3 regions of the Nocardioides sp. Bht2 genome follow, and region 1 is predicted to be linked to each of the others. Evidence: riboswitches for the same ligand, from Rfam matches in the RefSeq annotation. Region 1 holds a riboswitch; each other region holds the start of a gene.
The links. A riboswitch is a leader RNA that binds a small molecule or an ion and turns the genes downstream of it on or off. The one in region 1 is predicted to bind cobalamin.
Positions count from the first base shown of each region.

Region 2: it holds a riboswitch for cobalamin, as region 1 does, so the genes downstream of both, ACLM5J_RS20630 (VWA domain-containing protein) here and cobN (cobaltochelatase subunit CobN) in region 1, are expected to answer to the same signal.
Region 3: it holds a riboswitch for cobalamin, as region 1 does, so the genes downstream of both, ACLM5J_RS19360 (nitrite reductase) here and cobN (cobaltochelatase subunit CobN) in region 1, are expected to answer to the same signal.

Region 1 covers NZ_JBLBWI010000028.1:5,288-12,820, reverse strand. Annotated here, with positions in the region: gene ACLM5J_RS20420 (acyl-CoA synthetase) at 1-557, shown strand, start outside; gene ACLM5J_RS20415 (GntR family transcriptional regulator) at 586-1,335, shown strand; gene ACLM5J_RS20410 (response regulator) at 1,356-2,015, opposite strand; gene ACLM5J_RS20405 (sensor histidine kinase) at 2,012-2,971, opposite strand; gene ACLM5J_RS20400 (universal stress protein) at 2,983-3,462, opposite strand; gene ACLM5J_RS20395 (carotenoid oxygenase family protein) at 3,508-4,947, opposite strand; cobalamin riboswitch at 5,044-5,171, shown strand; gene cobN (cobaltochelatase subunit CobN) at 5,210-7,533, shown strand, end outside.
Region 2 covers NZ_JBLBWI010000030.1:8,571-16,103, forward strand. Annotated here, with positions in the region: gene ACLM5J_RS20615 (cobyrinate a,c-diamide synthase) at 1-78, opposite strand, end outside; gene cobO (cob(I)yrinic acid a,c-diamide adenosyltransferase) at 72-686, opposite strand; gene cobA (uroporphyrinogen-III C-methyltransferase) at 688-1,470, opposite strand; gene ACLM5J_RS20630 (VWA domain-containing protein) at 1,470-3,572, opposite strand; cobalamin riboswitch at 3,597-3,763, opposite strand; gene cbiE (precorrin-6y C5,15-methyltransferase (decarboxylating) subunit CbiE) at 3,793-5,058, shown strand; gene ACLM5J_RS20640 (GNAT family N-acetyltransferase) at 5,098-5,658, opposite strand; gene ACLM5J_RS20645 (MMPL family transporter) at 5,615-7,533, opposite strand, start outside.
Region 3 covers NZ_JBLBWI010000022.1:44,037-51,569, reverse strand. Annotated here, with positions in the region: gene ACLM5J_RS19390 (DICT sensory domain-containing protein) at 1-57, opposite strand, end outside; gene ACLM5J_RS19385 (hypothetical protein) at 170-370, shown strand; gene bluB (5,6-dimethylbenzimidazole synthase) at 361-981, opposite strand; gene ACLM5J_RS19375 (cobalt-precorrin-4/precorrin-4 C(11)-methyltransferase) at 981-1,757, opposite strand; gene ACLM5J_RS19370 (precorrin-2 C(20)-methyltransferase) at 1,754-3,295, opposite strand; gene ACLM5J_RS19365 (precorrin-8X methylmutase) at 3,292-3,957, opposite strand; gene ACLM5J_RS19360 (nitrite reductase) at 3,954-4,802, opposite strand; cobalamin riboswitch at 4,855-5,045, opposite strand; gene ACLM5J_RS19355 (SDR family NAD(P)-dependent oxidoreductase) at 5,100-6,017, opposite strand; gene ACLM5J_RS19350 (PaaI family thioesterase) at 6,090-6,695, opposite strand; gene ACLM5J_RS19345 (hypothetical protein) at 6,785-7,276, opposite strand; gene ACLM5J_RS19340 (hypothetical protein) at 7,383-7,533, shown strand, end outside.

The DNA.
Region 1 (7,533 bases):
CAGTCGGACGAGCCGTACTCGGCTCGATCCGGATCTGCGACGACGACGGTGTGGAACTGCCGGTCGGCGACGCCGGCACCGTCTGGTTCGAACGGGACAAGACACCGTTCAGCTATCACAACGACGACGAGAAGACGCGGGCCTCGCGCCATCCCGTCCACGCCACCTGGTCGGCGATCGGCGACATGGGACGGATCGACGAGGAGGGCTACCTCTATCTCACCGACCGCAAAGCGTTCACCATCATCTCCGGTGGCGTGAACATCTATCCCGCCGAGATCGAGGCCTGCCTGATCGTCCACCCCGACGTCGCGGACGTCGTCGTCTTCGGACTCCCTGACGACGAGATGGGCGAGTACGTGCACGCCGTCGTCGAACCGGCGGCCCACCTGGCCCCGGACGCGGCCACGGTGCAACTGCTCCGCGACCACGTCCGCGCCCACCTGGCGGGTTTCAAGGTGCCGCGCACCGTTGACTTCGCCGCGATCCCCCGGATGGCCACGGGGAAGGTGCAGACCCGGTTGATCCGGCAGGCGTATCTGGACCGGCTCGCCTGAGCAGCCGATGACCGGTCAAGATGGTGGCGTGGACGAAGGAAACCGCGCGGCTGCGCCACCATCCCCCCAGCCTGAGGGCCGGCGTACCCAACACGCGCGACTCGCTGAGGAGCTGCGCGCCGCCATCGTGGACGGGACCTACCCGGTGGGCTCACGACTCCCCACCGAGTCGGTCCTCTGCGAGGCCCACGGCCTGAGCCGCGGAACGGTCCGGGTCGCCCTGCGGACCTTGGAGGATCAGGGCTTCATCACCCGCCGCCCGGGTGCCGGGACCACCGTCATCTCCCGGCTCCCGGTCGCCGACTACCTGCCCTTCGTGACCAACCGCGACGAGCTGGTGAATCTCTACCGCGACACCGGGGTCGCCGCGCCGACAACCCGGCTGATCCGGCTGGACGCCGAGCTGGCCGAGCGCACCGGGCTCCCCCAGCGTTCGGAGTGGACCCTCGTCGAAGGGGTCCGCCGACGCCGACGCGATCCGTCAGGACCACCGCTGTGCTGGACCGAGCAGTACGTCCGCCCCGAACAGCCGCCCTACGACCCCGAACTCGCCGCCACCCACACCGCAACGATGCCGCGACACCGGATCGAACAGACGGTTCGCGCCGTCGCCATGCCGGCCCGCTTCGCGGAGGCGTTGGAGACCAAGGCGGGGGAACCCGCACTGGTGATCCGGCGCCGCCACCTCGACACCGACGGGCGTGCCTTCTCCTCCAGCCTGCACACGCATCCGGGCGAACGGTTCGTGCTCAGCAACATGCTGGTCCCGGAGGACTGAGCGCCCGCCTCGGCGAGGGCTCAGGGCTCGATCAGTCCGGCACGCACCGCGTACCGGGTGAGCTCGGTCCGGTCCCGCATCCCCAGCTTGGCCAGAATGTTCTCCCGGTGCCGTTCCACCGTCTTCACGCTGATGGAGAGCAACTGGGCGATCTCCCGCGACGAGTGGGACTCGGCGATCAGCTTGACCACCTCGTCCTCGCGCGGCGTCAGCACCGCGTTCGGCAACCGCTCCCCGCGCTTGACCCGGCCGAGGTAGTCACGGACCAACGTGCTCTCGGCACCGGGATAGAGGAACGACTCTCCGCGCAACGCGGCCCGGCAGGCATCGACGAGGTCTCGGTCGGCGACCGACTTGAGCACATAACCGCTGGCGCCGACCTTCAACGAGGAGAAGAAGTACTGCTCGTTGTCGTGCATGGAGAGCATCAGGATCTTCGGCGACTCCTTGCGCCGCGAGATCTCACGGGCAGCTTGTAGGCCGGTCAGCCGCGGCATCGCGACGTCCAGGATCGCGAGGTCGACCTCGACGTCGCGGAGCACGTCGACGGCCTCCTTGCCGTCTCCGACCTCAGCGACCACTGAGAAGTCGGGTTGCTGCTCCAGGATCATCCGGACCCCACGACGGACGAGGGCGTGGTCGTCGGCGAGCAGGATCCGCCATCTACCCGACTCCGTCATTGGTCTGTCTCCTCGTTGACTGCTGGTACCCACAATGTGACCACGGTTCCGCCTCCGCGCCAGGGCCGCACCGAGAGCCTGCCGTCGATCAGCGCGGCCCGTTCCCGCATCCCCCGCAGACCCGTTCCGTCCGCGTGCCGCCCGAGCCCGACACCGTCGTCGGTGACGGTCAACTGGACCCCGCGGTCCTGTTCTACCAGGCGGATCTCAGCCCACCGCGCCGCCGCGTGCCTGGCGACATTGGTCAAAGCTTCCTGTGCCACCCGGTAGACCACCAACTCCGCCGCCTCCGACAGCTGTGGGAGCCCGGGCTCGATGCGGCGTTCGACATGGGTCTCGACGTGCTTGAAGAGTTGGGTCGAGAGCCCGGCCAGCGCGCTGTGCAGGCCGAGGTCCTCCAAGGCCTGGGGACGCAGCCGTCGCGCCACCTCACGGACCTCGTTGAGACTCTCCCGGGTAGCTTCGCGAACCTCCTCGAGAGCGGCTGCGACCTCGTCAGGCGGCTGGTCCGCAAGCGCACCGAGTTGCAGCAGCACCGCGGTCAACGACTGGCCGACGCCGTCATGCAGTTCCTGGGCGATCCGCGCCGACTCCGACTCCTGGGCCGCCAACGCTGCCAGCTTCGCGTCGCGCTGGCCCGCCTCGATCCGGTCGATCAGATCGTTGACGGCAGCTGCCAGGCCACCGGCGATCGGGTCGTGCGGAACCTCGATCCGTTCGAACGGTTCGGTGCCGCGGGCCTGATCGAGGTCGTCGACCAACTGCTCCACCGGTCGCAAGGTGCTGCGTACCAACAGGGTGTTGGCCCAGACCATCAGGCCGACGCCCACCACCAGGAGCGCCACCTCGGAGAGCAACGCGCTGCTGCCGAGCGCTGCTGGCGAAGCCGCCAGCAGCGCCGTTCCGAGCGTGAAGATGAGGGCGTTGATCACCACCACCCGGGTGGAGAAGCTCACCCCACCACCACTCAGGCCTCGACGGCCTTACGGGTCACGATCACCGGGCAGGCGGCGTGGCGCACGACCTGCTCGGCAACGGAGCCGAGGACCAGGGTGGCGAAACCGCCGCGGCCCCGCGAGCCGACGACCACGACGTCGGCGGTGGCCGAGGCGTGGATCAGCGACTGCGCCGAGGGGCTGTAGACCGTGTGGACCTCGACCGGGACGGTGGTCTCGCCCAGCAGCTTGGCGATCCGGCTCTCCTCCGCGGTACGGGTCGCCTCCTCCAACTCCAGCAGGGACGGCGTCACGTTGATCGGAAGGCCCTCAGGACGGACAGCACTGCTGATCGTCCAAGCCCGGATCACGTGCAGCGTGGTTCCACGACGCTCGGCCTCGGCGAGCGCGAAGCGCACCGCGCCAGCAGCTCCGGGGGAACCGTCGTCACCCACGACGACGCCGCCGTCAGGAGTGACCTCTCGTACCGTCTGTTCAGTCTGGGTCGCCATGGCCTCATTCTGCCCGAACTCGACAATGGATGTGCGCGCGGCAGGTCACGGACGCGCCACCCGCGAGGTGAAGGTGCCGTGGAAGCTCTGCGGCAGGTGGTGCGGCAGGTGCCCGACGAAGACCGCGGCGTCCTCGATCCGCCGGGCGTCCAGGACGAGCAGACGCGAGCGGTGGGCGAACGGGTCGTAGGCCACCGCGAGCAGCCAGCCGTCGTCCTCCGCGGCATCGTCGCTGCGCGGCACGAAGACCGGTTCACTGACCGTGTGTCCCGGTGGCAGCGCATGCGCCCGAACCCGGTCGAGCTCATGGTCGATACCGACGATCGCGTCGGCCTCCTCGCCCGGTCGGACCCGTCCGGCCAGGTAGCTGAACCGGTGCGCCCTGGTCGCCCGCCGCTGGTCGAGTTGCGGGAACTCGCCGAAGACGTCAGCCAACTCCTCGATGATCACCCGGTCCGCCGGGGTGATCCGGAGCCGGGTCAACACGCCGCCGAACTGCCAATCGTCAGGCCGGTCGGGGTCATCCGGGCGATAGGCGCGCAGCGACTGGTTGAACGACTCCCAGTCGCGGTCCCACCGGACCAGATCGACGACGACGTCCGTCCCATCGTCGTAGGCGTTGCTGATGTGGAAGTGCAGGAAGGCCGGGACGGTGATCCGGCGGACCTTGCCGCCGTCCCGGGGCTGGATCAGGATCGTCGTGCCGCGCCCCGCGTCGAACCGGAGCGCCCGGTCGAAGCTGGTGAGGCCGAGCAGCACGCCCGGCAGTGCCCGCTTCGCCAGTCCGAGCGGATCGACGACGAAGACCAGGTTCTGCTGGGTGAGCGCGAAGTCGTGGCAGAAGACCGGCTCGGGCAGGGAGATCGCGCCGAGCCGATGCATCCGGCCGCGGGTATCGACCCGATACGACCGGAGCGCCGGCCGCGGCACCACCTCGGCACCGAAGTTGTAGAGGTCCCCGGTGAGGGGGTCCACCTTCGGGTGCGCCGAGAAAGCACCGAGCCAGCGCAGTTGGCCGTCGAAGTCGTAGACGCCGCGGGTGGCCAACGTGTCAGGGTCCAGGGCATGTGGCTTGCCGCCCTCCCAGAGAGCGAGGAGTTCCCCGGCGTGAAGCGCGACACTGGTGTTGGCCACGTTCGCCGGCATCCGTAGGGCGTTGGCCAGCGGCCCTCCCGGCCGGAGCGTGCCCAAGCCACGCATCGGCGCTCCAACCGAGCTCTGCCCGGCGCGGTAGTGACTGGTCCGGACGTACCGGTTCCGGAACCGGACCCGCCCGCCGTCGAAGGCGAACATAGCCAGCATGCCGTCGCCGTCGAACATGTGCCCGAGTGGACTTCCGCCGATCTCCAGACGCCCCGGACCGTTGCGGTAGAGGGTGCCCGCCAGATCATCGGGCAGTCGGCCCTCGACCTCGTCGAGCCAGTAGTCGTGCTCGGTTTCGAGAGCTTCGAAGATCCGACCGGGGGTCGGTACAGCGACGGGCATCAAGTCCTCCTCAAGACCAGCCCTCCCACGGCCCAGCCTCGCCCAGCGACTGGTCGGCTGGCAACCCTCTCCGGCCACACCTGGACGGGCTGTCGTAGGCTCGATCCCGTTCATGGTGCAGGAACCCGGTGCGACTCCGGGGCGGTTCCGCCACTGTGACCCGCACCGGTCCTCCCCGACCGGCGCCGGGCAGCCAGACACTGGCCGTGGACAGAATCCGACCGTGACACGGGGCGAGAACCCCGGAGGAGGAACCCGGCACATGGCCGCGTCCACACGCATTGCCCTGCTCTCGACGTCCGACACCGACCTGCTCTCGGCCCGGACCAGCGGCGCCGACTACGCACTGGCGAATCCGTCCCGCTCCACAGACAGCGACCTGGGCGCGATCACCGCGGACGCCGAGCTGGTGGTGATCCGGTTCCTCGGCTCGCCCGAGCACCTGTGGCCGGGCGTGGCCGAGCTGCGGGCCGCCGGCACACCCCTGGTCGTGCTCGGTGGCGAGCAGCAGCCGTCCGCGGAGCTGATGGAGCTCTCCACGGTGCCGATCGGCACCGCGGCCGAGGCGCACCGTTACCTCGCCGAGGGCGGCCCGGAGAATCTGGCACAGCTACACGCCTTCCTTGCTGACACCGTGTTGCTCACCGGCGTCGGCTTCGAGCCGCCGGCCGCACTGCCGGCTTGGGGATTCGCCGAGCGGCCCGCTGCCGATGCCACGCTCCCCCGGATCGGCATCCTCTACTACCGGGCGCATCAGGCGAGCGGTAACACCGCCTTCGCACACGCCCTGGCCGACGCCGTCGACGCCACCGGCCGAGCGGTCGGCGTGCCGATCTTCGCGGGCTCGCTGCGCGCCGCGACCGACGACCTCTACCAGGCACTCGGCACCCTCGACGCGCTGATCGTCACCGTGTTGGCGGCCGGCGGTTCGGTGCCGGCCACCGCCAGCGCGGGCGGCGACGACGAGGCCTGGGACGTCGAGCGGATGGCAGCACTCGACATCCCCGTGCTGCAAGGGCTCTGCCTCACCAACAGCCGCGCGGAGTGGGTGGCGTCGGACGACGGCATCAGCCCGCTCGACTACGCCAACCAGATCGCGATCCCCGAGTTCGACGGCCGGATCACCACTGCACCGTTCTCCTTCAAGGAGATCGACGAGGACGGGCTTCCGCACTATGTGGCCGACCCCGAGCGCGCGGCGCGGGTGGCCGGGATCGCGGTCAACCACGCCCGATTGCGCCATCTCCCGAACGCGGAGAAGCGACTCGCCCTGGTCCTCTCCGCCTACCCCACCAAGCACGCCCGGATCGGCAACGCCGTCGGCTTGGACACTCCCGTCTCCGCGATCCGGATGCTGCGCCGACTGCGCGACGAGGGCTACCACCTCGGCAGCGACAACACCATCACCTCGCTGCTCGACCACGAGCAGACTCCGGAGGCGGAGACCGCGGCCGGCGACGCCCTGATCCATGCGCTGATCGCGGCCGGCGGACAGGATGAGGAGTGGCTGACCTCGGCGCAACTGACCGACGCTCACGTCAGGATCAGCGCCGAGCAGTACCGGTCCTGGACCGCGCACCTGCCCACCGAACTGCGTGAGGCGATGACCGAGGCCTGGGGCGAGGCCCCTGGCTCGCTGTTCGTCAACGAGGACGGCGAACTGGTGCTCGCCACCCTTACCGCCGGCAACATCGTGATCCTGATCCAGCCGCCGCGGGGTTTCGGTGAGAATCCGGTGGCGATCTACCACGATCCCGACCTGCCGGTGAGCCACCACTATCTGGCTGCCTACCGGTGGCTTGAGGCCGCGCCGTCGACCGGAGGCTTCGGCGCCGACGCCGTGGTCCACCTCGGCAAGCACGGCTCGATGGAGTGGCTGCCCGGCAAGAACGCCGCGCTCTCGGACTCCTGTGGCCCCGACGCCACGCTGGGCAACCTCCCGCTGATCTACCCGTTCCTGGTCAACGACCCCGGCGAGGGCGCCCAGGCCAAGCGCCGCGCCCACGCCACCATCGTCGACCACCTGGTGCCGCCGATGGCCCGCGCCGAGTCCTACGGCGACATCGCGCGGTTGGAAGCACTGTTGGAGGAGTACGACAAGATCTCCACGATGGACCCGGCCAAGCTGCCGGCGATCCGCGGTGAGATCTGGCAGCTGATGCACGCCGCCCAACTGCACCGCGACCTCGGTCTCGAGGAGCGCCCGGACGACGAGGAGTTCGACGACTTCCTGCTCCACGTCGACGGGTGGCTCTGCGAGATCAAGGACGCGCAGATCCGCGACGGTCTGCACATCCTGGGTGGCGCCCCGACCGGCGAGGCCCGGGTCAACCTGGTGCTCTCCATCCTCCGGGCCGGCCAGGTCTGGGGCGGTGTCGGCAACGCCGTACCGGGGCTACGCGGCGCGCTGGGGCTGAGCCCCGATGCACCCACCGTCGAGGTCGACGCGATCGAGGCGCAGGCACGCGCGCTGATCGAGGCGATGGAGAAGGCCGACTGGGACCCCGGTACCGCCGGCACCCTGCACGGCGACGCCGAGGTGGTCCGGGTGCTGGAGTTCGCGGCCGACCAGGTGGTCCCGCGACT
Region 2 (7,533 bases), on a different contig from region 1:
CATCAACCCGGTCGCCACCGTGGTCTTGCCCTGCCCGGTCGACGGCGCCGCGACGACCAGGCGGGGCAGGATCACCATTCGATGCCCCGCTGACCCTTCTGACCGGCGTCCATCGGGTGCTTGATCTTGGTCATCTCGGTGACGAGGTCCGCGACCTCGCAGAGTTCGGGGGCAGCCCGGCGTCCGGTGATCACCACGTGTTGCCGGCCCGGGCGGTCACGCAGGGTGGCGACCACGTCGTCGAGATCCACCCAACCCCAGGCGATCGGGTAGGTGAACTCGTCGAGCACATAGAGATCGTGGGTCTCCTCGGCCAAGCGGCGCTTGATCTCCGCCCACCCTTCGGCGGCCGCCCGAGCGTGGTCCTCGGCTTCGCCCTGCTTCCGGGTCCAGGACCAGCCAGCGCCCATCTTGTGCCACTCGACAGGCCCACCCTCGCGGGTCTCCTCATGCAACGCACCGAGACGTTCCAGTACGGTCTGCTCACCGATCCGCCACTTCGCGGACTTCACGAACTGGAAGACACCGACCCGCCAGCCCTGGTTCCAGCCGCGGATCGCCAGCCCGAAGGCGGCAGTCGATTTCCCCTTGCCGTCACCGGTGTGCACCATCAACAGCGGACGGTTGCGGCGTTGGCGGGTGGTGAGCCCGTCGTTGGGAACGTTCTCCGGCTTGCCCTGTGGCATCTCAGGCCTCCTGCATGGCGAATGACGGGGTGAGAGACGACGTCGCGGCGGCCCAACGTGCGACCTCGCCGATCACGGTGATCGCCGGCGGATTGATCCCGACAGCGGCGTCGGCGATCTCGGCGATCGACGCGGTACGGACCTCTTGGTCCGGATGGCCGCCGCGGGCGATCACCGCTGCCGGAGTTGCGGGGGCGACGCCCTGAGCGATCAGCTCCCGGCTGATCGCGGCGAGGTTGGCGACGCCCATCAGGACCACCAGCGTGGTGCCCGACGTAGCCAGCGCGCGGTAGTTGAGTGAGCAGGTCGGATCGTCAGGTGGCACATGCCCGGAGATCACGCTGAACCCCTGCACCAGCCCACGATGGGTGACCGGGACGCCGGCCAGAGCGGGCACCGCGACCGACGAGGTGACACCGGGGATCACCCGCACCGCAACCCCTGCGGCAGCGCAGGCCTGTAGCTCTTCCCCGCCGCGTCCGAAGACGAACCCGTCCCCACCTTTCAGCCTGACCACCCGGCGTCCGGCTCGAGCATGACTGATCAACAGTTCGTTGATCCGCTCCTGGGAGGTGAAGGCTCCACGGGGCAGTTTGGAGACGTCGATCAGGTCGGCGTCGGGTCGGGCCCACGCCAGCGCACCCTGCGGGGCGAGGTGGTCGACCAGCAGAACGTCGGCCTGTTCGACGGCGGCACGCCCGGCGACGGTGATCAGCCCGGGGTCACCGGGGCCGCCACCGACCAGGGCGACGGTTCCGGCCTCGAGCGGGTCCAGGGTGCTCATCAGGCGACTCTCTCTTCTGCGATTGCGGTCAGGGCGGTCGCGCTGACCTCCGCCATCGGTAGGTGTTCGGCGCCGAGGTGCGCGGCCAGTCGACGCGCTAGTCCGAGCCGCATCGGTCCGTCCTCGGAGTCGATGACAACCGCCGGAACGCCGAGGGCGGCCAGGTGGGCTGCGGCCTGCTGCGAACGGGCGACCGCGTCGTTCCCGGCGGTGGCGCGTCCGTCGGTGATCAGCAGGAGCAGAGGCCGTTGCCGCGGATCCCGGAGCCGCTCGCGGCGGAGCACCGCCGCTGCCTCCAGAAGCCCTTCTGCGACGGGGGTCCGGCCGCCGGCGGGGAGATCGTCGAGAAGCCGCGCGGCCACCTCGACCGAACCGGTCGGCGGCAGCACCAAGCGGGCGCTCTGCCCACGGAAGCTGACCATCGCGACCTTGTCGCGGCGTCGATAGGCGTCGCTCAGCAGCGAGAGGACCGCGGTCTTCACCTGGGCCATCCGGCGCCGAGCCGCCATCGACCCCGAGGCGTCGACGCAGAAGAGCAGGAGGTTCGACTCACGGCCTTCCCGGCTGGCGCTGCGGAGGTCGGCCGGTGTCAACGCGAGTCGGCGATCACTGCGGCTGGTCCCGGTCAACGCCGTCCGTTCGGCGGCGGCGCGGATCGTCTCCACCAGATGCAGGCTGCGCCCGGCGCCGACCCCTGGCTCCACACCGACCCGTCGACCGTTGGTGCCGCGCGCCCGGCTGCGGCGCCCCGGGTTCCCCTCGCCGACACCGTCGAGGGTCAGCAGCTTCGGACGGTAGGGCGCGTGGGCCCGCTCGGTGGGCGGCTGGGGGGCACCGGGCGTGGGGGCCTGGTTCTCGCCTGCCTGCTCGGCCGCTTCGGTCTCGGGACCTTCGCGCTCGGGGGCCTGGCCCTGGTCGGTCTCCGGAGCTTCAGCCTGACTGTCGCCCTGCTCGGGAGCGTCGGCGTTCTCGGGGCGATCACCGTTCGCCGGTGCGTCGGTGCTCTCGGTGCCGTCGATGCTCTCCGGACCATCGGTACCGTCCGGCTCAGGTCCATCCCCAGGCCCGTCCGGCTCGTCGTCGCCGAGGATCTGGTCGAGCAGCTCCTCGTCGATGCCGGGAGCGTCGAACGGGTTGCGGCGCCGGCGGTGCGGCAATGCCAGCAGAGCAGCCGCCCGGATGTCGGCGCGGGTGACCTCGGTACGTCCGGACCACGCTGCGTGGGCGACGGCGGTGCGCGCGGTGACGATGTCGGCACGGAGCCCGTCGACCTCGAAGGCGGCACAGACCTCGGCGATCTTCAGCAACGCGCCGTCGCCGAGCACGACCCGGCCCACCAGGACCCGGGCCTGGTCGATCCGAGCCGTCAGACCGAGCTGGGCCGACGCCCAGCCCCTGCAGAAACCTGCGGGGTCTGCGTCGAAGGCCAACCGGCGCCGGACCACCTCGACCCGCAGTGCCGGGTCGCGGGGCGCGGCCACCTCGACGGTGAGGCCGAACCGGTCCAGAAGCTGGGGTCGCAGCTCGCCCTCTTCCGGGTTCATCGTGCCGATCAGCAGGAACCGCGCGGCGTGCTGCAAGGAGACGCCGTCGCGCTCGATGGTCACCGAGCCGGTGGCGGCCGCGTCCAGCAGCAGGTCGACCAGGTGGTCGTGGAGCAGGTTGACCTCGTCGACGTAGAGCACGCCGCGATGGGCCCGCGCCAACATCCCCGGTTCGAACTCGACGGCGCCTGCGGTGAGCGCCTTCTCCAGGTGCAGGGAGCCGAGCACTCGATCCTCGGTGGCCCCGACCGGCAGCTCCACCAGCCGGACGGGACGTCGTTCGACCGGCCCCGGGGCGACCACGTCCGGGCTGCTCGCGGCGGGGTCGGCCGGATCGATCGAGAACCGGTCGCCGGCGTACACCTCGAGCTCGGGCAGCACCGCAGCCAGGCCACGCACGGTGGTCGACTTGGCGGTGCCCTTCTCGCCACGGATCAGCACGCCGCCGATCTCAGGACTGATCGCGTTGAGGATCAGCGCCAGGCCCATCGGCTCCAGCGGGCGGTCGTCGGCGACGTCGCAGCCGAGGACGGCAGAAAATGGGTACTGCAGTGACATGGTGAGGCTCCCGCTCGTTCAGTCAGTAACTGAATGGCGTGAGGCCGGTCTTCGGACTTGGCGGGTCCCTCCGTTCGGAGGGCCCGATTTACCGCAGCGGGCCTGTGCCGGAATCTCACCGGCTTCCCAGATTCTCCCCGTTACTCGTCATCACCGGTTCCGATGATGGGAGCGCAGGGGCACCTCACGTTGTTGAGCCGTCACGATACTCTCCGTGGCCATGAGTACCGCCACGCCCCCGAGTTCTGGTCGATCTGTCGAGCCGCAAGGCGCCGTCATCACCGTGTTGGGTGTCGGTGCGGAACCCGCTCTCGGCCGTGGGGAGGTGGCCCTGATCGCGGGCGCGGAAGTGGTGCTCGGCGGCCGTCGGCACCTCGCCGCGATCGAGAGCATCAAGGGCCTTTCCCCAACACAGCAACGGGTTTCGTGGCCTACTCCCCTCGCCGAGAACCTCCCCGCACTGCTCGGAGACCACGCCGGAAAACAGATCGTCGCGCTGGCTTCGGGCGACCCGCTCGTCTCCGGGATCGGGACCACGCTGATCCGGTTGCTTGGCCCCGAAGCGGTCCGGATCGTCCCGGCCGTCTCGTCGATCTCGCTGGCCCGCGCCGCGATAGGATGGTCGGCTGAAGAGTCCGAGATCGTCACCCTGGTCGGGCGGGACGTCGATGCCGTACGCCGGGAGCTGGCGCCACGCCGACGGCTACTGGTGCTGACCTCCGGCCCGGCGAGCCCCAGCGAGATCGGTACCGTCCTGTCGTCGTCCGGCCACGGCGACGCCGAGGTCACGCTGCTCAGCGACCTCGGTACCCGCGACCACGCACGCCTCACCCGGTCCGCCGAAGCGTGGACCCGAGTGCCGGTGAAGGAGGTTCCCGCCCTTCACGTGCTGGCGATCGAGACGGCAGCCGGAGCGCCCTACCTGTCAGCCTGGGTCGCGGGTCTCCCCGATGACGCCTTCGAGAACGACGGCCAACTGACCAAGCGTGATCTCCGGGCATCGGCACTCGCCCGGCTGGCGCCGTCGCCGGGGCAGCACCTGTGGGATGTCGGCGCTGGCGCCGGGTCGGTCGGCATCGAGTGGATGCGCTCCCACCCCACCTGCCGGACCACGGCGGTCGAGGGCAACGCTGAGCGAGCGGCCCGGGTCGCCAGGAACGCGCACCGTCTCGGGGTTCCCGCCCTACGGGTGGTCGAGGGTCGGGCGCCGGACGCTTTAGCGGGCCTAGCGACACCCGACGCCATCTTCATCGGGGGTGGCGCCACCCGCCCCGGCGTCCTCGACGCCTGCCGCGAAGCGTTGGCGCCAGGCGGCCGCCTCGTCGTCCACGGCGTCACCCTGGAGACCGAACTGCTGCTGGCGAACGCCTACCGCAGCTTCGGCGGCGAACTCACCCGGATCGCCGTCGAGACCACCGCTCCGGTCGGCACCTTCACCGGCTGGACGCCGGGCCGCACCGTCACGCAGTGGGCCTGGCGCCGCTGAGCAATCCCCGCATGGACGCTCGGAGCTGAGCCGAACCGCTTAGAGCCGGTCGAACGGCGCGGCGTACCTGAAGGTGCCCTGCGGGTGCGGGCCGGGGCCGAGCCGCAGCGCCTGGAAGAACTCTCCGTAACTGGGATCGGGGGCCTCAACGCCCAGGGTGCGTGCCGGGACGAACCCGAACCGACCGTAGTAGGCCGGCTCACCGACCAGCGCCACCAGCGACTCGCCCCGCTCGGCCGCCCGCGCCAGCACCTCGCGGATCAGTGCGTCACCGATGCCGCGTCCCTGCAGGTCCGGGCGGACGCTGACCGGGCCCAGGCCGAGCGCAGGTGCGTCGTCGACCAGGCCCCGGGTGCAGAGCACGTGGCCGACCACCTGGTCGTGCAGCACGGCCACCAACGACAGTTCAGGGATCCACCCCTCGTCGGCGCGCAACCATTCGACGAGGTCGACCTCTCCGGGCGGCCCGCCGGGTCGAACCGGCGGCGCTGAGTGCTCGGCACCGGCGAAGGCCGCTCCGGTCACCGCGGCGATGGCGGCGACGTCGACGGGCTGCTCAGACCGGATCTCGACGGTCGGCGTCGGCTCGCTGCTGCTCATGGGTCCAATCTAGCGGCGGTTCGCGGTCGAGCCGGCCCGGCCACCAGATCCGCGGCCCCAGGTCCAGGTTGATCGCGGTGACCAACACGGAACGCACAATCATCGTGTCCAGCATGACGCCGAGCGCGACGGCGACCCCCAATTCGGCGAGGAAGACCACCGGGATCGTGGCCAGGACGAGGAACGTCGCCGCCAGCACCAGACCCGCCGAGGTGATCACTCCGCCGGTCGACGTCAACGCCACCAGCGATCCCGCCCGAGTACCGCGCGTGCGGGTCTCCTCACGGACCCGGGTCATCAGGAAGATGTTGTAGTCGATCCCGAGCGCCACCAAGAAGACGAAGGCGAAGAGCGGGAACGCGGGATCCGATCCGGCGAAACCGAAGACGTACTCGAAGAGCAGCACCGAGATCCCCATCGCGGCACCGAACGAGAGCACCACCGTCGCCACCAGGATGACCGGGGAGAGCACCGCTCTCAACAGCACCATCAAGATCACCAGGACCATCACCAGGATGGCTGGGATGATCACCTTGTTGTCGCGCGAAGCCGCCTCCTGCGTGTCGAGATAGAAGGCCGATCCGCCACCCACCAAGGCGTCTGCGCCCGCAACGGCGTGCGTCGCATCCCGTACCGCGCGGACCGCGTCGAAGGAGGCCGGTGCCGCGATATCGGTGTCGATCACCGCCTCGACCAACGCCAGGTCACCCTTGATCACCGGCTCGCCGGGCGGCTCGATCCCGGGCACCCCCACCATCGCGGCACGGACCGCATCAGCCTGCGCGGCGTTGGCGACGACCGCGACCGTGTTGGACTGATCGACCAAACCATGGTCGATCAACACCTGTTGGCCGGTCACCGACTGGAAGTCACGGGTGTACTGCTCGTCGGTGGACAGGCCGGCAGTGTCGAGACGGACCACTCCGAGGCAGGCCAGCGCGAGAAGCCCGGTGGTGACCACCCAGACCGCCCGCGGCCGTGCCTTGATCGCGTTACCCACTTTGGCCCAAAGACCCGACTGGGTCGGCTCCGCCGAACCGTAGGTCGGCCGTTTCGGCCAGAAGATCCAGCGTCCGCAGATGGTCAACAGGGCCGGAAGCAGGGTGATCTGCACCAGGAAGGTGACCGCGATGCCAATCGCCGCGACCGGGCCCAGTCCTGCCGTCGAGTTCAGTTCGGCGAGGAGCAGGACGAGCATGCTCAGGATCACCGTCGCGGCGCTGGCCAGGATCGCCGGAGCCGCACGGTGCAAGGCGAAGCCCATCGCATCGTGCCGGTCCTCGTGGCGTCGCAACTCCTCCCGATATCGGGCGACCAGGAGCAACGCATAGTCCGTCCCCGCACCGATCACCAGGATCGTCAAGATGGCGTAGCTCTGCCCGTTGACCGTCAAGTCTGCGTACTTGGCCAGGAAGTAGATCAATGCCTGCGACCCGAAGAGCGCCACCCCGGCACAGATGATCGGCAGTATCCAGAGCACCGGGCTGCGGTAGGTGAAGAGCAGGATCACAATCACGATCGACAAGGTGGCGAAGAGCAGGGTGGTGTCGATCCCACCGAAAGCCTCGGCAGAGTCCGCGGCCTGGCCGCCCTGGCCGGCGATGTAGACCTTCGCACCGTCGATGGAGGCGATGTCGCGAAGCTCATCGGCGGCGTCCGGCATGGCGTTCCAGCCCTCGGAGCCGAAGTTGAAGGTCACCACGGTCTGCATCGCCTTGCCGTCCTCCGACGGGAAGGGCCCCAGCACGGCACCCTCAACGCCGTCGATGGTGGCGAACTCCTTGGCGTCTGCTGCCCCCGCGGCCAGATCAGCCGCCGAGAGCCCGTCCGGTTTGGAGTAGACGACGACCGTCGGAATCACGTTCTGATCCCGGA
Region 3 (7,533 bases), on a different contig from region 1:
CACACCAGGGGTCAGCCCGGTGCGCTCCGCCAGCTCTCCGACACTGAACTCATCCATCGGACCCCTCGAATCAGGTAAACCGCAAGAACCCTCGCCAGACCCCTTGCTAATTTCGCTACACAAAACTATACAGGTTTGTAACGGAATTTCGAGGGCAAGGAGGCCCGTCATGATCGAAGTCGTTATTTTCCTCAGCGTCTCGCTCACCGCTGCCGTCATCGGCTCCATCGTCATCTGGAGCATGGACGCGCTGCGTGCCGAGGAGATCGAGACGCACCCCGCTACTGGTCCGGCGCCGCGGCACCTGGCGCCGCTGACCGCGCCGAGGCCGCGGGCTTTGAACCGGTCTGCAAAGCCCCGTCACCTCTGATAGCGCTCGGCGTGGAGGGCGGCCTCCAACGGACTCCGCCCACGCCAGCCGAACCGTTCCAGGTCGGGCACCTCCGGTAATTCGGCGACCGGCCCGACGCAGAGCCAGGCGACCGGGCGGATATGCGCGGGGAAGCCGACCAACTCCGCGAGGAACTCCTCGCGATAGAAGCTGACCCACCCGACGCCGACGCCCTCGGCGGTCGCCGCGAGCCACAGATTCTGGATCGCCAAGCAGACCGAGTAGAGCCCAGCGTCGGCGATCGCATGACGGCCGAGCACCTGCTCGCCCGCAGTCGTCGGGTCATAGCCGACGACGATCCCCAGCCCGGACTCGCGAATGCCTTCGATCTTCACCTTCGCGAAGGTCTCGACTCGCTCGCCGACCAGATCTGCGGCGAAGATGTCACGCTCCGCCAGCACGTGGTCCCGGAACGCATCCAATGTTGGCTGCTCCCGCACCGTCACGAAGACCCAGGGCTGCGACATACCGACGCTCGGCGCCAGGTTCGCCGCACCCAGGATGCGCTGCAACACCTCCGGGTCGAGGGCCTCGCCGGTGAACTCCGCCCGGGTGTCGCGACGCCGTCCGATCGCCTCGTAGAGCTCCATCACCACGCGCCGCCCTGCTTCTCGGCGACGCGCTTCGCCTCCCGGTCACGGTCGGCGCTGTAGAGGTACGACTCCCCCACGCCGCCGGCCAACGCCCGCCCGACCAGGATCACCGCGGCCTGCCGCAGATCGGCGCGGGAGACCAGCTCCGCGATGGTGGCCACCGTGCCCCGCAGCACCTGCTCGGCCGGCTGACTGGCCCGGTAGACCACGACCACCGGACAGTCCTCGCCCACCTCCGGCGCGATCTCCGCCATCAGCGAGGCGATCCGGGTGATCGCCAGATGCAGCACCAGGGTCGCCCCGGTCGCCGCGAACGTCGTCAGCGACTCACCGCTCCCCATCGCCGTCGACCGGGCCTGGGTACGGGTCAGCACCACGGACTGCGCCACCAGCGGGACGGTCAACTCGCTGCCGACGGTCGCCGCGGCGGCCGCATAGGCAGGCACACCCGGCGTCACCGACCAAGCGACGCCGGCCACAGCCAACCGTTGGGTCTGCTCATGTAGCGCCGAATAGAGCGACGGGTCCCCGGAGGTCAGCCGGACGACGGCATGTCCGGCTCGGTCCGCCGTCACCAACTCCGCGGTGATCTGATCGAGATCGAGCCCCTGGGTGTCGACCAGTCGCGCATCGGGACCACAGTGCGCCAACACCTCGGGGTCCAGGTACGTGCCGGGGTAGAGCACCAGCTCCGCCTCGGCCAGCAACCGCGTGGCCCGCACCGTCAGCAGGTCCGCTGCACCCGGCCCGGCGCCCACGAAATGAACCGTCACTGCACGAACCTCGGGGTCCAGACCCCGGCCGTCGAGACCCGGGTCGAGGCAGCGCCGACCAGCACCAGGCACGACATGTCGATGCTGCTCGGGTCCAACTCGGCCAGCGTCGTCACCTCGATCGACTCCCCAGCGCGGCCCACCGAACGACCGACCACGACGACGGTCTCGGGCGCACGGTGCTCGAGCAGCACCGTGCGCGCCACCGCGATCTGCTCGGTGCGGCTCCGCGACGCCGGGTTGTAGATCGCCAGCACCAGGTCCGCCTCGGCGATCGCCCGCAGTCGCTTCTCCACGACCGGCCACGGCTTCAACCGATCCGAGAGCGAGACCACGGCAAAGTCGGCACCGATCGGCGCACCCGCGCGTGCAGCCACCGCCTGCACCGCGCTCACCCCCGGGAGCACCCGGATCGGTACCTCCGCGAAGCGCGGGTCCTCAGCAGCCTCGAAGACGGCGGCCGCCATCCCGAAGACCCCGGCGTCCCCGCCCGAGACCACAGCGACCCGTTCACCGGCAAGTGCCAGCTCCAGCGCGTCCCGCGCCCGATCCACCTCGACGGTGTTGCCGCTCGCGTGCCGGGTCAACCCTTCGCGTTGCGGCACCCGATTGACGTAGGGGGCGTAGCCCACCACGTGCTCCACCTCGCCGAGCGCGGCAGCGACCTCCGGCGTCAGCCAGTGGTCGGGCCCTGGACCGAGCCCGACGACCAGCAGCTCCGTCACCGGCGTGCCGCCGCCCTCACCGGACTGCTCGACACCGCTCTGTTCGACACCGCCGTCACGGACCGCCGCCGCGACCCGGCTACGGGAACCGTTGAGACTGTCCCCGGTGACCACGATCAGCGAGAAGTACGGCACGGTCTCCGCATCCACCTCGGCCACGGGGCGCCACTGCTCCTCGGGCATCGAGGCGCGCTCGACATAGAAGGCATGGTCCAAGCGCCCAGCCTCGGCAAGGGCCGCACGCACGGCCGGGAAGGTCCTTCCCAGCTTCATGATCACGGCCGCATCGGTGTCCGCCAGTCGACGTGCGAGCTCTGCGCGCGGCAGGGTCCCGGGCAGCACCGTCAGCACGTCGGTCTGCCGGACCAGGGGTTGCGCGACGGCGGCGGTCGCGGCCAGGAACGCGGGAACCCCGGGCACGATCTCGGTGGGGTAGCTGGCCGACAACCGGTCGTGCATGTACATGTAGGAGCCGTAGAAGAGCGGATCTCCCTCGGACAGCAGCACGACGTTGCGCCCGGCGTCGAGGTGGGCGGCAAGCCGGGCCGCCGACTCGGTGTAGAAATCGGCGAGTGCGCCCTCGTAACCACCCGGGTGATCGGTGGTCCCGGTGGTCACCGGGTAGGTCAACTCCTCCTCGACCACGCCCGCAGCGAAGAGCTCGCCGGCGATCCTGCGCGCGTTCGAGGGTTTGCCGGCAGCAGCGTGGTACGCGACCACATCGGCGTTCTCGATGAGACGTGCGCCCTTACGGGTCAGGAGTTCCGGGTCACCCGGCCCCACTCCGACGCCCGCGAACCGTCCGGTCGTCACTCTTCCTCCTGCGCGATCGCGTTGAGTGCCGACGAGGTCATCGCCGATCCGCCGCGACGTCCGCGGACAGTGACGAACGGGATGTCGATCCCCTGCTCCACAGCGAAGTCCACCAGCGCCTGCTTGGACTCGGCGGCACCGATGAAGCCGACCGGGCAACCTACGATCGCCGCGGGCCTCGGGGCACCGTCGATCAGCATCTCCAAGAGGTGGAAGAGGGCCGTCGGTGCGTTCCCGATCGCGACCACCGCACCCTCCAGATGCGGCTCCCACAGCGAAACGGCGGCTGCCGTACGGGTAGTCCCCCACTCGGTGGCGAGGCCAAGAACCCTTGCCTCGTTGAGGAAACAGAGCACCTCGTTGTCGGCCGGCAACCGGCTGGGCGTGACCCCCCGGGCCACCATCGTCGCGTCGCAGAGGATCGGCGCGCCGGCCTGCAACGCCGCCCGCGCCGCCGGCACCAGACGGTCGTCGACCACCAGGTCGTCGACCAGATCGGTCTGCCCGCTGCCGTGGATCATCCGCACCGCAAGCTTCTCCGCGCTCGCGGGCACACCCGAAAGGTCGCTCTCCCGCCGGATGGTGGCGAACGAGTCCAGGTAGATCGCCGGGCCACGGTCGATGTACGGATAGTGCCGATCAGGTCGGCGAGGGCTGGTCATCGGCTCTCCCAGGGGACGAGGACGCCACGCCACGGCGTGACGACCAGTTCGGATGCGTTGAGGAAGCGGAGGTGGTCGCGGCGCAGGCCCATCGGCGGCACGGGAACATGCACTCCGCCAGGGACCGGGCCGTACTGGAGCGGTGCCAACGCCTGCGGCAGCTCAGGGTCGGCGGGCTGCGGCGGCGCCAACAGCGCCGGCAGTTCACGGATGTGCCAGGGCGCTTGGGGGCCACCGCCGCGGACGGCGAGGAACTCCCGGGCCAACTGGACCAACCGGGCCGGAGCTTCGGGCAGCCGGACCACCTCGCCCCAGTGCTCGCCGATGCGCAACTGGCCACGCTCTGCGTCCAGCGCCACCAGGCCCAGGTCGCAGCTGCGGTCGAGAACGTCGCCGCGCCCGTCATCGAGCACGTGGAGGAAACGCCCACTGAGAGTGCCGAGTTCGGCGTCTGCCAGCAGCAGGCGGTCCAACTCGGCGACGACCGGACGCAGGTCGGCCCGACCGCCCGCGAGTCCGGTCTGCGGCGACGCCAGGATGTTGCGACCGACGTCATGGGCCCGGCTCGGCAGCAGCCCCGTGTCCGCGAGCGCCGCTTCGACCTCATCCGGTAGCAGGCGCCCGCACGCTGCGGCGGGCAGCGCCCGCAGTTGCAGGTTGGTCCGGGTGGTGACATGGACTGCCCCGTCCCCGAACTCCTCGGCTATCTCCATGAGGCGGAGCAACGCGGCGTAGGCCACCCGCCCGCCGGGGAGGCGCAGCCGGACCAGCAGGCCGTCGTCGGCCGGCCAGGGCCGGAGGACACCGGGACACTGGTCGGGCCGGGAACGCTTCGCCGAAGTCACTGCACACCATCTGAGTCGGGGACCCTTACGCGGAGTCCGCTGTGACCCGACGACGGCTGTCGCCAGGGCCAGCAGGTCTTCGGACTCGGTTCAACCGGAACGGAACGCCTTCCCAGACCGATGGCCCAGTGGCTGTCATTGCTGACGTGTCCCGCCCGTCCCCTTACCGCTGCGCGTCAGTTCCGGATTCTCACCGGATTCCCTGACTCCTGACGGAGTACGACTGGCCTCAGCAGGCTACCCCCTCGCCCTGCCGGCTCGTCGCGGGCCTCCCCCGGTGCCCACGACGAGGCCGACTCACAGCTGTCCGGTCTTCGCCAACAGGTCGCGCGGGAACTCCGGAGACTCGGCATAGACCAGGTACTCCGGCAGCAGCGAACGCTCATCGATCTCGTCCGGCTGCCACCCGGTCACGAGCTCACGCCCGTCCAGGGTGCGGACCGGGCGGTTGAACTCCTTGATCAGCGGGAGGCTGTAGGCCACCCGGCCGGTGAGCACCTGCGGGTCGCCGGTGCAGAGCAACAGGTTCGCCTCCGCCATCGTCTCCTCCGGCTCGGCCGGCCAGCCGGGCACGAAGTTGTTGGCGTTCTCCGTGGCGACGCCTCGGTTGGGCGCCAAGGTGTTGACCGCGATGTTGTCGGGGTGCAGTTCCAGCGCAGCCCCCGTGCTGAGCCGATCGATAGCTGCCTTGGTCGCGCCGTAGAGCACCCCACCGCGCAAGGGGTGCGGCGCGAACGGTGGGCCGACCCGCGGTGAGGCCATCCGGCTGGAGAGATTGACGATCCAGCCGTGACCGACCCTGCGCATCCCCGGCACGACGGCCTTCATCAGGTCCCAGGTGTTCCAGATGTTCGTCTCCACCGTCTCGGTGAAGATCCTTCGCGTCGCTTCCTCGAATCCCTTGCCGTGTTGGCGTGCGGCCGCCGCATTGTTGACCAGGATGTCCACGGTGAGCCCCATCTCGGCCTCGATCCGGGCGATCAACGCGACCCGGTCGAGGTCCGGGTCGCCCAGGTCGACGGCGAACGCACCCGCCGTACCACCGTCCGCGCGGATCAGTTCGACCGTCTCCTCCAAGGAGCCCGAGAGCGCGCCGTCACCGGGGCGCAGCGTTCGCGAGACAGCCGCGACAGCGATCCCCTCCGAGGCCAGACGACGAGCCATCGCCCGGCCGATTCCGCGGCTGGCGCCGGTGACGAGTGCAAGGTGCACCACTAGTAACTCCTCTTCGTTGGGTGAGCACAGCGGCCAGTCGCCCTGTGCCGTCTGCGTGACGCGGCGAGTCGCTCAGTCCGGGGCGCCGGGGATCTCCAGCAGCAGTGCCTCCGCACGGACCGCGACGATCACCTGACCGTCGTCACCGGCCGGGAGCCGGATCTCGCCGACAGCGGTGGTTTTACGCCCCTGGCTCGCAGTGATCTCGCCGACCAGGTGAACGGTGGAGCCCAAGGGAATCGGGGCCAGGTAGGACATCTCCAGCCGCACCGTCACCACGCGACGTCGCTGGACCTGCGCCAGCACCGCGAGCAACGAGTCCAGGACCGCTGCGCTCATCCCGCCATGCATCAGACCGGGCGGCCCTTCGTAGAGCGGCGCGACCAACAGGTCGCTGGTGGCGACGCCGTCACTGACCTTGATGTCGAGCGGGATCGCCAGCGGGTTGTGGGTCCACAACGGCCAGGCTTCGCCGGCCCGGACCCGATCGATCGCAGCGAGATCCAGGTGCGAGCGGAACGGCGTCGGACGGGTCTCCTTGGCCAGGCGTCCGGTCAGGTCGCCGATGCTGGCGGTGATCTGCTGCAGCTCATCGGGCGGCACCTCGCTGGTCGCCGCCGCCGTCATCAACTGGCGTACCGCCTCGATCAGACGTGCGTTGGTGGCAAGATCGGCCATCGTTCAGTCCTCCTCCGTCCAGCGGAGGCTAGGAGGTGGGCCAGTCGCCGACCGGCCGCCCTCCCGTCAGATGGAACCGAACTGCAGCGTTACGCGGTTCGCCTCCGCCCGGTCAGAGCCATGCCAAGGAACAGGATGCCGACGCTGGCCAGCGGAACGCCGATAGCGACGCCGATCAATGCCGCTCGCTCGTTCGGGACCTGGGCGACGTAGACCGGGTCGGTAGCGGTGCAGACCACGGTGACGTGGCCCGCGGCGCTCTTGAACTCGTACATCAAGGACTCGTCCTCGGGGAGGCTGAAAGCGAGGTGCCCTTCCTCGAGCTCCAGCGGCGTCCCCGCCGCTTCGAAGACCGAGCAGGAGATGGAGAAACCGTTGTTGGCGCCGTCCACCACATAGATGCCGTAGGTGGTGTCCGCCTCCAGAGCCAGATCACGAGGAGCTGTTCCGATCCAGTAGGCCGGCGAGACGCTTGCGGTGGCCGCCGCGATGATCGGCCACAGCAGCACCACCACGGCGAGGAGGATCATCAAGATCCCGCCGCTGAGCCGCCTCCAGAACCCGCCCCGCGTCAACCCCATGGCGGCATGGTGGCATGTGTGACAGCGACACCGGACCGTTTCTGGGCCGATCAACCCCGCCACCCGGACCAGTGACGTGGCTCACAGCACGCGCTACATTCGAGCGGTGAGCGACGAACAAACGGTCGTGGCCACGACCGCCAACGGTTTCGATCCCACCGAGCTGGCCCGTAGCTTCGGTGGTGAAGCGGCACGCATCGACGACGAGAACTGGCGTCTGACCCTGCCTTCGGCGCTGCATGGCTTGGCGCTGACCC